4 regions of the Streptomyces mirabilis genome follow, and region 3 is predicted to be linked to each of the others. Evidence: riboswitches for the same ligand, from Rfam matches in the RefSeq annotation. Region 3 holds a riboswitch; each other region holds the start of a gene.
The links. A riboswitch is a leader RNA that binds a small molecule or an ion and turns the genes downstream of it on or off. The one in region 3 is predicted to bind cyclic di-AMP.
Positions count from the first base shown of each region.

Region 1: linked by a shared signal. The riboswitch ahead of SMIR_RS22480 (LysM peptidoglycan-binding domain-containing protein) and the one ahead of SMIR_RS14030 (C40 family peptidase) in region 3 are both predicted to bind cyclic di-AMP.
Region 2: linked by a shared signal. The riboswitch ahead of SMIR_RS08090 (M23 family metallopeptidase) and the one ahead of SMIR_RS14030 (C40 family peptidase) in region 3 are both predicted to bind cyclic di-AMP.
Region 4: linked by a shared signal. The riboswitch ahead of SMIR_RS34885 (C40 family peptidase) and the one ahead of SMIR_RS14030 (C40 family peptidase) in region 3 are both predicted to bind cyclic di-AMP.

Region 1 covers NZ_CP074102.1:5,066,490-5,069,389, reverse strand. The annotation lists gene eno (phosphopyruvate hydratase) at 1-48, opposite strand, end outside; gene SMIR_RS22480 (LysM peptidoglycan-binding domain-containing protein) at 414-1,133, opposite strand; cyclic di-AMP (ydaO/yuaA leader) riboswitch at 1,138-1,301, opposite strand; gene SMIR_RS22475 (LysM peptidoglycan-binding domain-containing protein) at 1,485-2,483, opposite strand; gene SMIR_RS22470 (cytochrome P450 family protein) at 2,655-2,900, opposite strand, start outside.
Region 2 covers NZ_CP074102.1:1,820,413-1,823,312, forward strand. The annotation lists gene SMIR_RS08085 (GntR family transcriptional regulator) at 1-516, opposite strand, end outside; gene SMIR_RS08090 (M23 family metallopeptidase) at 777-1,541, opposite strand; cyclic di-AMP (ydaO/yuaA leader) riboswitch at 1,554-1,714, opposite strand; gene SMIR_RS08095 (M16 family metallopeptidase) at 2,013-2,900, opposite strand, start outside.
Region 3 covers NZ_CP074102.1:3,208,261-3,211,160, forward strand. The annotation lists gene pcrA (DNA helicase PcrA) at 1-1,076, opposite strand, end outside; cyclic di-AMP (ydaO/yuaA leader) riboswitch at 1,392-1,564, shown strand; gene SMIR_RS14030 (C40 family peptidase) at 1,572-2,741, shown strand; gene SMIR_RS14035 (tellurite resistance/C4-dicarboxylate transporter family protein) at 2,837-2,900, shown strand, end outside.
Region 4 covers NZ_CP074102.1:7,864,997-7,867,896, reverse strand. The annotation lists gene SMIR_RS34895 (response regulator transcription factor) at 1-146, opposite strand, end outside; gene SMIR_RS34890 (diacylglycerol/lipid kinase family protein) at 350-1,711, shown strand; cyclic di-AMP (ydaO/yuaA leader) riboswitch at 1,827-1,997, shown strand; gene SMIR_RS34885 (C40 family peptidase) at 2,054-2,900, shown strand, end outside.

The DNA.
Region 1 (2,900 bases), 1.9 Mb from region 3:
GTCCAGGATTTCCCGGGCTACGACGACGTCGATGGACGGCACGAGCATCTCCTTCTGGGATGTGACGCGGGTACGCGGAGCCTGTGATGGCTTCGCGACATGAGCCTAACCGCCCCGGGGGGATCGGCCAGCCGGTCGCCCACCCCTTGGGCAGAACTGAACGTACACATTGTTCCAGAACGGAACAAAAACGGGTACCGAAATCCGGGTACGAAACGCTCGGCACGAAACGCTCGGCACGAAACGCTCGGCACGAAACGCCTGATACGAAAAACCCCGCTCCGGTGCGTACGGGGGAACACGCACCGGAGCGGGGGGCCCGTGGGGACGGGGGTGACCCTCATCGGGGCCTCCAGTGTGGAGACCCCTTTTATGAGGGACCTGTCATTCGGCTGAGGTGAAGCTGCCGATCATCAGCTGAGGTGAAGCTGCTGACCCGGGTAGATGAAGTCGGCGTCGTCGACGATGTCCTTGTTCAGCTTGAACAGCTGCTGCCAGCCGCCCTTGACCTTCTTCTTCTCGGCGATCGAGCTGAGGCTGTCACCCTTGACGACCTTGTACTCGCCGTCACCCTTCTTGACCTTCTTGCCGGTCGGGGTGGAGACGGTCTTCTCGGCGGCCGGGCGGGACGCCGAACGGGAGGCCGCGGTGTCCGTCGAGCGGGTGGCGGTACTGGTGCTCGGCGAGCTGTTCGACGAGGAGCTGTTCGAGGAGGACGAGGTCGACGGGGCGCTCGCGCCGCCGGTGTACGCGGCGCCCGACAGGCCCGTGCCACAGGTCGGCCAGGCGCCCTTGCCCTGCGCGGCGAGGACCTTCTCGCCGATGGTGATCTGCTGCGACTTGGAGGCCTGGTTGGCGGTCGCGGCGTACGCGGTGCCGCCGTACGCGGCCCAGGTGGAGGCCGAGAACTGCAGACCGCCGTAGTAGCCGTTGCCGGTGTTGATGGACCAGTTCCCGCCGGACTCGCACTGGGCGACGGCGTCCCACTCGGAGGCGGTGGCGGCGGAGGCGCTGCCGGCCGCCATCAGCGGAGCGGCAATGGCGACACCGGTGACACCGGCGAGCGTGGCGACACGGGTCGTCCGGTTGAAAACGGTCGGACGGCGGTGCTTGCCCTTGCTGGAAAACAGCATGGAGAGATCCCCTCACCGACGCCTGCGAGGTGAGCTGTCGGGTTCGGGCGGGTGAGTGCCCGGCCGTGCGCTCTGAGCGCTCGGCTTCACCCCAAGCCACTCCCGGTCAACTACCGGGTGCGGCACTTACCTTGGGTCCCCCGCTCCTGCCTACGGCGCTGACGCGTCGACTGTTCCCGTACGGCCGTTGGCAGGATTCGGCGTTGGCGACCGTCGGGGCCCGCTGTGGCGAGCGGTCATGACCGTAAGCAGTCGATCGGCTGAATTCCAAAGACGATCAGGGCCTTTGAGATCCATCTCTCACTCGCGCCAAACCGGACATTACACGGCGAACCATGACGCGAACTGCCCCTACTTTTCGCCCGATTCAGCACCAACTGCAAGGCTCTGACCGGGGAGGATGAGGTTCGGGTCGACGCCGACCGTCTTCTTGTTCGCGTCGTACAGCTCGGCCCATCCGCCTTCGAGGTCGAGGGCGTCCGCGATGGTCCAGAGATTGTCTCCGGCGCGCACCACATAGGAGCCGTCGACGACATCACGGGAGGCACCGGCGCCGCGCGAGGCATGCCGCCCGGAGGAGTCGTCGGTACGGCCGTCCGCGGCGCTGTCGGTGGCGTTCTCGTCCGCGTTGTCGCCGCGGTGGCGCCCGGCGCCGGCCGTCGCGTTCTCGGACGCACCGGAAGAGTCGTCACCCTGGCCGGAGTTGCCCGAGCTGTCGCCCTTCGTCGATTCCGTGTCGGAGTTGTCCGCTCCCTGATCGCCGCCGCCGGTGTCGGCCTTCGTCGTGTTCTTGGTCGCGTTCCCGGTCGCCTTCGAGGACGAACCGGACGAAGACGAATCAGACGAAGACGAATCGGACGTCGAGCCGGACGAGGCGGACGGGGTCGAAGTCGCGGACGAACTGGACGAACCGGATGAATTCGATCCGTTGGACGAATCGTTCGCCACTCCCGTGTCGACCAGGATGTCGCCCGAGTTCCTGCTCAGCCCGGAGAGCGGTCCACAGGTCGGCCAGGGGGTGAGGCCCTGGTCGTCGAGGAGCTTCTCGGCGATGGCTATCTGCTGCGAGCGGCTGGCCTCGTCGGCGCTCGACGCGTAAGTGAGACCGCCGTACTTCTCCCAGTCCGCCTGGCTGATCTGGAGCCCGCCGTAGTACCCGTTGCCGCTGTCGGCACTCCACTGGCCGGCACTCTCGCACTCGGCGACCCGGTCCCACGTGGTGCCGTCGGCCGCGCTCGCGCTGGTGGCACCGAGCAACGGGATCGCGATGGCGGATCCGGTCACTCCTGCCGCGACGATGAGGGCCGGGGCCTGACGGGGGCGACGATGGCGGCCGTTCCCGGAGAGCATGCGGAAGCCTTTCGCGTGACAGCAGGTGACTACGCGACGTGTGAGTCGCGTTGACGAGTGAACGTATCCGCACCCGAACACTTGTCACAAGTCGATGCAGCGTAGATCACGTGAAGATCACAGAGTTGAGAGCGTGTCAGGTTTGCGCGCCCACGGGTGTATGGTCGCCCGCTATCTCGAGACCAGTACCGGAGGCGTGAACTCCACTGGAAGCGTGCGCAATCCGCGCATAATGAGTCCGCCGCGCCAGCGCAAATCGGTTGAATCTCCCGCGAGTTGAAGGTCGGGGAGACGGGTGAGAAGAGTGGCGAGCGCGGTCTGGCCCTCCAGCCGGGCGAGCGGGGCGCCGAGACAGTAGTGGATGCCGTGGCCGTAGCCGAGGTGTTGGTTGTCACGGCGGGAGAGGTCGAGTGTGTC
Region 2 (2,900 bases), 1.4 Mb from region 3:
CTCCGCCCAGGACTCCGCCGGATTGGCCGGCGCCTCGACCGCGTACATCCAGGCGATCTTGTGCCGCAGCTGGGCCAGCGTGGAGGTCAGCGCGGGGCTCCCGGAGGCCTGCGCGAGGGTCTCGTGGAACCAGCCGCCGAGCGAGCGCAGATCCTCGCTGTTCCCCCTCCTGGCCCGCTCCTGCCCCAGCCTGACCAGGCCTCGAAGCACCTTGAGGTGGGCCTCGGTGCGCCGCTGCGCGGCCCTCGCGGCGCCCAGCGGCTCCAGGAGCATGCGCATCTCCAGCAGGTCCGCGGCCTCCTGCTCGGTGGGCTCGGCGACGCACGCGCCCGCGTGCCGACGGGTGACGACGAAGCCCTCGGCCTCCAGCGTGCGCAGGGCCTCGCGCACGGGGACCCGCGAGACGCCGTAGCGGCGCGCGAGCAGTTCCTCGGTGAGCCGGCTGCCGCGCTCGTAGACACCCGCGACGATGTCGTCACGGATCGCCGTGCATACCGAGTGCGCGGGAATGCGCATGACCGGACCTCCGCCTTAATCCCCGCGAAACGCGGTCGATTGACGCTTGTTCAGCGACTCTATTGCAGAGAGCCGGAATTTCCGATGGCGGGCCGGAATCCATGGATATTTTTTGGACAGACAGTCGTTCGAAACGACGAAGCCCCGGCTGAGGGGAGCCGGGGCTTCGGAAGTGTTGACGCCGGTCGTCGGTCGTTCACGGTGCGCGAGCGGCCGAGGATCACGCCGTCCGAACGGCAGAGGATCACGCCGTGCGAGCGTCAGACGTTCACGCCGTGCGAGCGGAGGTAGGCGACCGGGTCCATGTCGGAGCCGTACTCCGCCGTCGTGCGGGCCTCGAAGTGGAGGTGCGGCCCGGTGGTGTTCCCGGTGGAGCCGGAGAGGCCGATCTGCTGGCCCGGGGTGACCGTCTGCCCCACGGAGACGCCGATGGACGACAGGTGGCCGTACATCGTGTAGGTGCCGTCGTGCATCTTCAGGACGATCTGGTTGCCGTAGGCACCACCCCAGCCGGCCGTGACGACCGTGCCGGAGCCGACCGCGTGGACCGAGGTCCCGGAGGCGGCGTGGAAGTCGACGCCGGTGTGGCTGCCGGAGGACCAGAGGCTGCCGCCGGTCTTGTAGCCGGTGGAGATGTACGAGCCCGTGATCGGCAGGACGAAGGTGTTGAGGCGCTTGCGCTCGGCGGCGCGGGCGGCACGCTCCTTGGCCTCGCGCTCCTTCTTCGCCTCCTCGGCGGCCTTCTTGCGCGCGGCCTCTTCGGCCTTCTTGCGCGCGGCTGCCTCGTCGGCGGCGCGCTGCTGGGCGGCGGCCTGCGCGTCGATCTGGGCGGCGACCCTGTCGCCGAGGGTGACGGCCTGGGTCAGCCCGGACTGCTCGACGGAGGCGTCCGCGGCGAGCGCCGGGGCGGCCAGGGTTCCGATGACACCGGTGGTGGTGAGCGCGGCGACGCCGACGGCGTTCGTGGTGGAGCGCTTCACGCGGCTCGGACGGCGGTGTTTCCCGGGGCCACAGGTGAACGCCATGTAGGGGCTGATCCTTTCCTTCCCTCTCGCCTACCGGGTTAGCTGACGGGTTCGGAGCAGGAAGGTCTCCTACGGACCCCCTCCAGGGAGGGCGTCCGATTCACCCCAGGGACTACGTATGGGTCCCCGGCTCCCCTGGCTCGCGCCGTACGGGGACTCGGCGATGACTGTCCGGTGCCGCGGGCGCGGCGCACTGCCTGACGAACAGCCGCCCCGACGCTAGACGGGGCGTCTTTCAATCAACAAACGGATCACGGTTTTTGTAGTGCATGCCACAGGGCAGACGGGCAACCTCCCTACCAATACGGACATCTTGGGGATGAAGTCCAAGCGAAATCCGAGCGGAAATCCGAGCAAAAAGGGGCCCGGGCGACTCTTCAGTCACCCGGGCCCTACGGAGTCACGCTCTTCCGCTCCGCGTGCGGCTCGGCGTCCAGCCGGCTTCTACTGGGCCGCTGCTCCGCTGAACCCCTACTCCGCCGAAACGACGGTCACTTCACCGATTCCGAGGGCCTTGACGGGCTCCTGGATGTGCGCGGCGTCGCCGACAAGGACGGTCACCAGACGGTCCACCGGGAAGGCGCTCACGGCGGCCGCGGTGGCCTCCACCGTGCCGGTCGCGGCGAGCTGCTGGTACAGCGTCGCCTGATAGTCGTCCGGCAGGTACTGCTCGACCTGGTCCGCGAGCGTGCCCGCGACGGCCGCCGCGGTCTCGAACTTGAGGGGCGCCACCCCCACCAGGTTCTGTACGGCGATGTCGCGCTCGGCGTCCGTCAGGCCCTCGGCGGCGAGGGTGCGCAGCACCTTCCAGAGGTCGTCGAGCGCCGGGCCGGTGTTCGGGGTGTCCACGGAGCCGCTGATGGCGAGCATCGCGATACCGGTTCCGTCCGGGGCGGCACGCAGGACCTGGCCGAACGCCCGCACACCGTAGGTGTAGCCCTTTTCCTCGCGCAGGACGCGGTCCAGGCGCGAGGTGAGGGTGCCGCCGAGGCAGTACGTACCGAGCACCTGGGCGGGCCACACACGGTCGTGCCGGTCGGCGCCGACGCGGCCGATGAGCAGCTGCGTCTGGACCGCGCCGGGGCGGTCCACGATGATCACACGGCCGGTGTCGTCGGCGGTCACCGGCGGCACGGGGCGCGGCTCGGCGGACGAGCCGGTCCAGTCGCCGAGCGTCTCGGCGAGCAGCGCGTCGAGGTCGACGCCCGTCAGGTCGCCGACGATCACGGCGGCGGCCGTGGCGGGACGTACGTGCTTGTCGAAGAAGGCGCGTACGGCCGCCGAGTCGATCTTCTGGACGGTCTCCTCGGTGCCCTGGCGCGGGCGCGACATGCGCGAGGTCGCCGGGAACAGCTCCTT
Region 3 (2,900 bases):
AGCAGGATCGTCGTCGCGTCCGGGTAGTCCTCCTCGAACTGGAGGATGTTGCGGATGGTCGCGCCGCGGAAGGCGTAGATCGACTGGTCGGCGTCGCCCACGACGCACAGCTCGGCGGGCCCGAGCTCGCCCTCGGCGGGCGGCGCGTCCTCGGGCCGGTCACCGGCGGCCGGGCCGACGAGCTCCCTGACCAGGGCGTACTGCGCGTGGTTCGTGTCCTGGTACTCGTCGACCAGGACGTGGCGGAAGCGGCGCCGGTAGTGCTCGGCGACGTCCGGGAAGGCGCGCAGCAGGTTGACCGTGGTCATGATCAGGTCGTCGAAGTCGAGCGCGTTGGCCTCGCGCAGCCGCGACTGGTACATCGCGTAGGCCTGGGCGAGGGTCTTCTCGAAGCCGTCGGCGGCCTGGGCGGCGAAGTCCTCCTCGTCGATCAGCTCGTTCTTCAGGTTCGAGATCTTGGCGCTGAAGGACTTGGGCGGGAAGCGCTTGGGATCGAGATCCAGGTCACGGCAGACGAGCGCCATCAGCCGCTTGCTGTCGGCGGCGTCATAGATCGAGAACGAGGAGGTGAAGCCGAGCTTCTTGCTCTCGCGGCGCAGGATCCGCACACACGCGCTGTGGAAGGTCATCACCCACATCGCGTTCGCGCGCGGGCCGACGAGCTGCTCGACACGCTCCTTCATCTCGCCCGCGGCCTTGTTCGTGAAGGTGATCGCGAGGATCTGGCCGGGGTGGACATGACGCTCGCCCAGCAGATGGGCGATGCGGTGGGTGAGCACCCGGGTCTTGCCGGAGCCCGCGCCGGCCACGATGAGCAGCGGGGAGCCGGAGTGCACCACGGCCGCGCGCTGGTTCTCGTTCAACCCGTCCAGCAGGGCCGCCGGGTCCACGGCGGGGCGGGGCGCGCCGTCGCGGTAGTAGGCGTCCCGGCTCGCGGGCACGTCGAAGCGGCCGCCGAACAGGTCGTCCGGAAGCGGCTCCGGCGCCCCGTCCTCGGGCGGCGGCGGGGGCTCTTCCTCGTGGGCCCCGGAAGGCTGGAGGTCCGCCAGAAAGCTGTCATCAAAGAGGCTGCTCATCGCTCTCCGAGTCTAGGCGGCCCCACTGACAACCCGCGGCCACCCTGGAAACCCGACCGGTTTTTCCGCGATCGCGCATGATCTCTTTCCGTGACCGCGCCTGATTCCTTTCCGCCACTCTTTCCGCCGCGGACGCCGTCACCGTTCAGGATCGTTTCATTACGGTCAGCCACAGTCGGTCCCGATCAATGGCCTCCAGGATCAAGGTCACGAAAATGTATCGGGCATATCGCACATCAAACTTCACAGAACACTTATGAGTTGGCTAGCGTGCCGGGCAGGCCGCTCGACCCAACCGGCGAACACCGCCGGGCCGTGCGGCCTCCGCCGAGTCCGGTGCGCCCACGCGGCAGCCGGAGCCGGGGACCCAACCGACCTTGGGGTGAATCGGTCCAACTGTCCGCTGGGACAAGGACCGTAGGGCAAACCTTCCGGAATCACCCGCCCGAACCCGACAGCTAACTCGGTAGGCGGATGACGGAAGGAGTCGCCACCTTGGCGTCGCATCGCAAGTGGAGTCCTACGGGTACACGCATAGCGGGTATACGGACCCCCGCCCTCGCCACGGCGGCCCTCACCTCCGTGGCCCTGCTCTCCCAGACGGCGAACGCCGCGCCCTCGGCCGATCCCAAGCCGAGCGTCGAAGAGGTCGAGAAGAAGGTCGACGACCTCTACCACCAGGCCGAGGCGGCGACCGAGAAGTACAACGCGACGAGGGAGAAGACCGCGCAGCAGCGCAAGCGCGTCGACTCCCTCCTCGACGACGTGGCCCAGCGCACCGAGAAGCTCAACACCGCGCGCGAGGAGCTGGGTTCGTTCGCCGCGGCGCAGTACCGCACCGGTGCCTCCGCCCCCGACACCGCGACCCTCCTGCTGGCCGACAATCCACAGGACTACTTCGACCAGACCCAGCTGATGGACCGGCTGACCAGCCGCCAGAAGGTGGCCGTCGACGACTACATCACCGAGCAGGCCGCCACCACCAAGAAGCGCGCGGAGGCCTCCCAGAGCCTGCAGACGCTCACCACGACGCAAAGTGCGCTGAAGACGTCCAAGGCCGACGTGCAGCGCAAGCTCGCCGAGGCGCGCGACCTGCTCTCGAAGCTGACCGCCGAGGAGAAGGCGCGGCTCGCGGCGATCGAGAAGAAGAAGCAGGAAGCGGCCGACCGCAAGGCGGCGGAACTGGCGCAGCAGCAGGCCGCGGCGGAGAAGAAGGCCCAGGAGGCGGCCGCCCAGCAGCAGACGACCTCCGGGACCACCGGCACCTCGGGCACCTCGGGGAGTTCGGCCACCGACTCCTCGTACACCGCCAAGGCCGACAAGGCCCTCGCCTTCGCCCGCACCCAGATCGGCAAGCCGTACGTCTGGGGCGCGACCGGGCCCGGCTCCTACGACTGCTCCGGCCTCACCCAGGCCGCCTGGAAGGCCGCCGGCGTCGATCTCCCGCGTACCACCTGGGACCAGGTCAACGTGGGCACGACGGTCCCGCTCGCCGATATCAAGCCCGGTGACCTCGTCTTCTTCTACGACGACATCAGCCACGTCGGCCTCTACATCGGCAACGGCATGATGATCCACGCCCCCAAGCCGGGCGCGTACGTCCGCGAGGAGTCGATCTTCTACGGCGGTGAGTCAATCATCCACAGCGTGGTGCGTCCGGCCTAACGCCCCGGCGCCCGGCACGCGCGCGTGGGGCTCATCGGACTCCACGCGCGCGTGGCCCGCCGCCAACCCGCTCGAAGGTCCTTAGCATCGGGCCCATGTCAGCCATCTCCCCGCCCGGCCCCCGGTGGACCGGCCTGCGCACCTGGTGGGCGCAGAGTC
Region 4 (2,900 bases), 4.7 Mb from region 3:
GGTGTCCGCCGGGCCACCGCCAGGGCCGGCCGCCCCCCGTCGGCCAGGTCCACGGTGAATCCGCCGAGCCTCAGTCCGCGCTCCAGCGAGCGGCGGATCGCCGCGTCGTCGTCCACGACCAGAACACGGCCGCGCTGCCCACTCATCACCACTGCCCCTCCCCGCCACACCCCGGCGCACCGCCGGGGCTCGCCGCCGCCCATCGTGCATCAGCCTCGACGGTCCCGGCCCCGAGGGGTCGGCCAAGGGATCGGTGAGAATCGCCCGGGCCGGCCCCGGTTGGCGTGTGCCCTCGCAGAGCGCGGCGGTTGCGCGGGGCCTGACCCGGCGGTTGCATACGACTGTGTCGATGGGTGTGGATGCGAGCGGGCGGGTCGGCCACGGGAAACGGTGGGCGGCCAGGGCCGCGCTGGTCACGGCGGCGCTGGCGGTCCTGCTGCCGCTCGCTTACGGAGGCGTGGACGGCGTACTGCTGCTCCTGGCCGTGCTCCTCGGCGTGGCCGTCACGGCGGCGGCGCTGTGGTGGGCGCTGACCCGGCGCGGCCCGCTCCGCTGGGTGGCGGCCGTGCTGGCGGCCGTCGCGCCCGGCGCCGTGCTCACCCTGTTCGCCGTGGCCGGCCTGCTCTGGGCCGTCCCCGTGTCCCTGGCGCTGTGGACCGTGGCCGTCTGGAGCGGCCGGTACGCCCTGCGGGGCGACCGGACGCGCGCCCCGCGCCCGAAGGAACGCAGGGCACCACCGCCGCGGCGCCCCTTCCTCCTCATGAACCCGCACTCCGGAGGCGGCAAGGTGGCGAGGTTCGGACTGCGGGAGAAGGCGGAGCGGCTCGGCGCGCAGGTCGTGCTCCTCGACCCGGAGAAGCACCAGGACGTCACCGCGCTGGCCCGGGCCGCCGTCGCGGACGGCGCGGATCTGCTGGGCGTCGCCGGCGGTGACGGTACCCAGGCGCTGGTCGCGGCCGTCGCCGCCGAACACGGTCTGCCGTTCCTGGTGGTCTGCGCCGGCACCCGCAATCACTTCGCCATGGACCTCGGCCTCGACCGCGACGACCCGGCGTCCTGCCTGGACGCCCTCACCGACGGCGTCGAACTCCGCGTGGACCTCGGCTTCGCCGGCGGCCACCCGTTCGTCAACAACGCCTCCTTCGGCGCGTACGCGGCGGTCGTGCAGAGTCCCGCGTACCGCGACGACAAGATCGGCACCATCCTGGACCTCCTGCCCGACCTGCTCACCCGCCAGCGCGGGCCGCGACTGACCGCCCGCGCCGGCGACACGACGCTCGACGCCCCGCAGGCCGTGCTGGTGAGCAACAACCCCTACCGGACCAACGATCCGGCCGGTCTCGGCCGCCGCGAACGGCTCGACTCCGGGCTGCTCGGTGTCCTCGGCATCACGGTGGACAGCGCGGCCGAGGCCGCCGCGCTCGTACTGGACCCCGCGCCGGACGGACTCGCGGTCCTGACCACCCGTGAGGTGGTCATCGACGCCGACCGCGCGGAAGTCGAGGCCGGCATCGACGGCGAGGCCCTGGTCCTGCCCGCCCCAGTCCACTGCCGCGTCGAACCCGGCGCCCTGCGCGTCCGCGTCCCCAAGGAACGGCCCGGCGTACCGGAGGTCCAACCCCCTTTGGACTGGCGCCGGTTGCGCACGCTCGCGGCGACCGTGGGGCGCACGGCGGTCGTACGACATCCTGGTCGTGGCCGGGACACGTAGACGAAGGTCACAATTACATATCGGACAGTTCGCGCTCCAATCTTCACACCAGGCACACAAATTGGCTAAGTTGGCGGCAGGCCGCACGACTCCCTCCGGCGAACCTCGCCGGGTCGCGCGACCTCCGCCGAATCCGATGCCCCCGCGGCAACCGGAACCGGGACCCAACCGACCTTGGGGTGAATCGGCCCAACTGCCCTCTCGGGCAGGGGCCGTAGGGCATGCCTTCCGGAATCTTCCGCCCGAACCCGACGGCCGACCCGGTAGGCGGAGTACGGAAGGAGTACGGCTCCCATGGCGCCGGAACGAACCCCGCGCCCTGGAGGCGGCAGCCTCCCTGGCATGCCCGACTCCGCACGCGCGACGGCCGCCCTCAGTGGCGCGGACGGTCCGAGCCGCGAGGAGGTGCAGCAGCGGATCAGCTCCCTCTACGACCAGGCCGAGAACGCCGTCGGGTTCGTCAACGGGACCCGCGCGATGACCACAGGGAGCCGAGGCCGCGTCAACCCGGCGCCGGAAACCGCGCGCAGGCGCCGCGACCCCGCCCTCGACGACATCACCAAGACCTGGTTCGACGCGGCGCGCACGCAGCTGGGTCCGTCCGCGCCGGCCAGGCTGCCGGCCGACCGGATGCCGAACCGCCCGGCCGAGGCGCGGCCCACGGGCCCGGCGAAGCGGCCGGAGGACGGGCTCACCAACCGTGGGCGGGAGTTGACCGCCCGCCCCGTTCTGGAGTTGACCGCAGGCCCCTCCGCCGAGGCGGCCGCCGGGCCCGTGGCCGAGTTGACGGCCAGGGCCGTCGCCGCGCTGCCGGCCGCGCCGGAGCCCGCGCCGCAACCTGCACAGGAGGCCGCCACGGCCCTGCTGCCCGCGCTGCCCGCCGCGCCGGGGCAGTCCGCGTTGAAGACGTCCAAGGAGAAGATCCAGCGGAAACTGGCGCTGGCTCGTGAGTTGGTGTCCAAGCACGCCGCACAGTGGAACCCCGGGCCCGCGGCGATCGAGTCACGTCCGGCCGAGGGCGTCTGGCCCACCCCGGAGGATCAGGCTCGCAACCAGGCAGCGGCGGAGTGGCAGCGACAGCAGTCGACCCCGCTCGGCCCGGACATGTCCCTCGGCACCGGAATGCCGCTCGGCACGAACGTGCCCATGGGTGCGGGGATGCCTCTCGGCACGGACACGTCCATGGGTG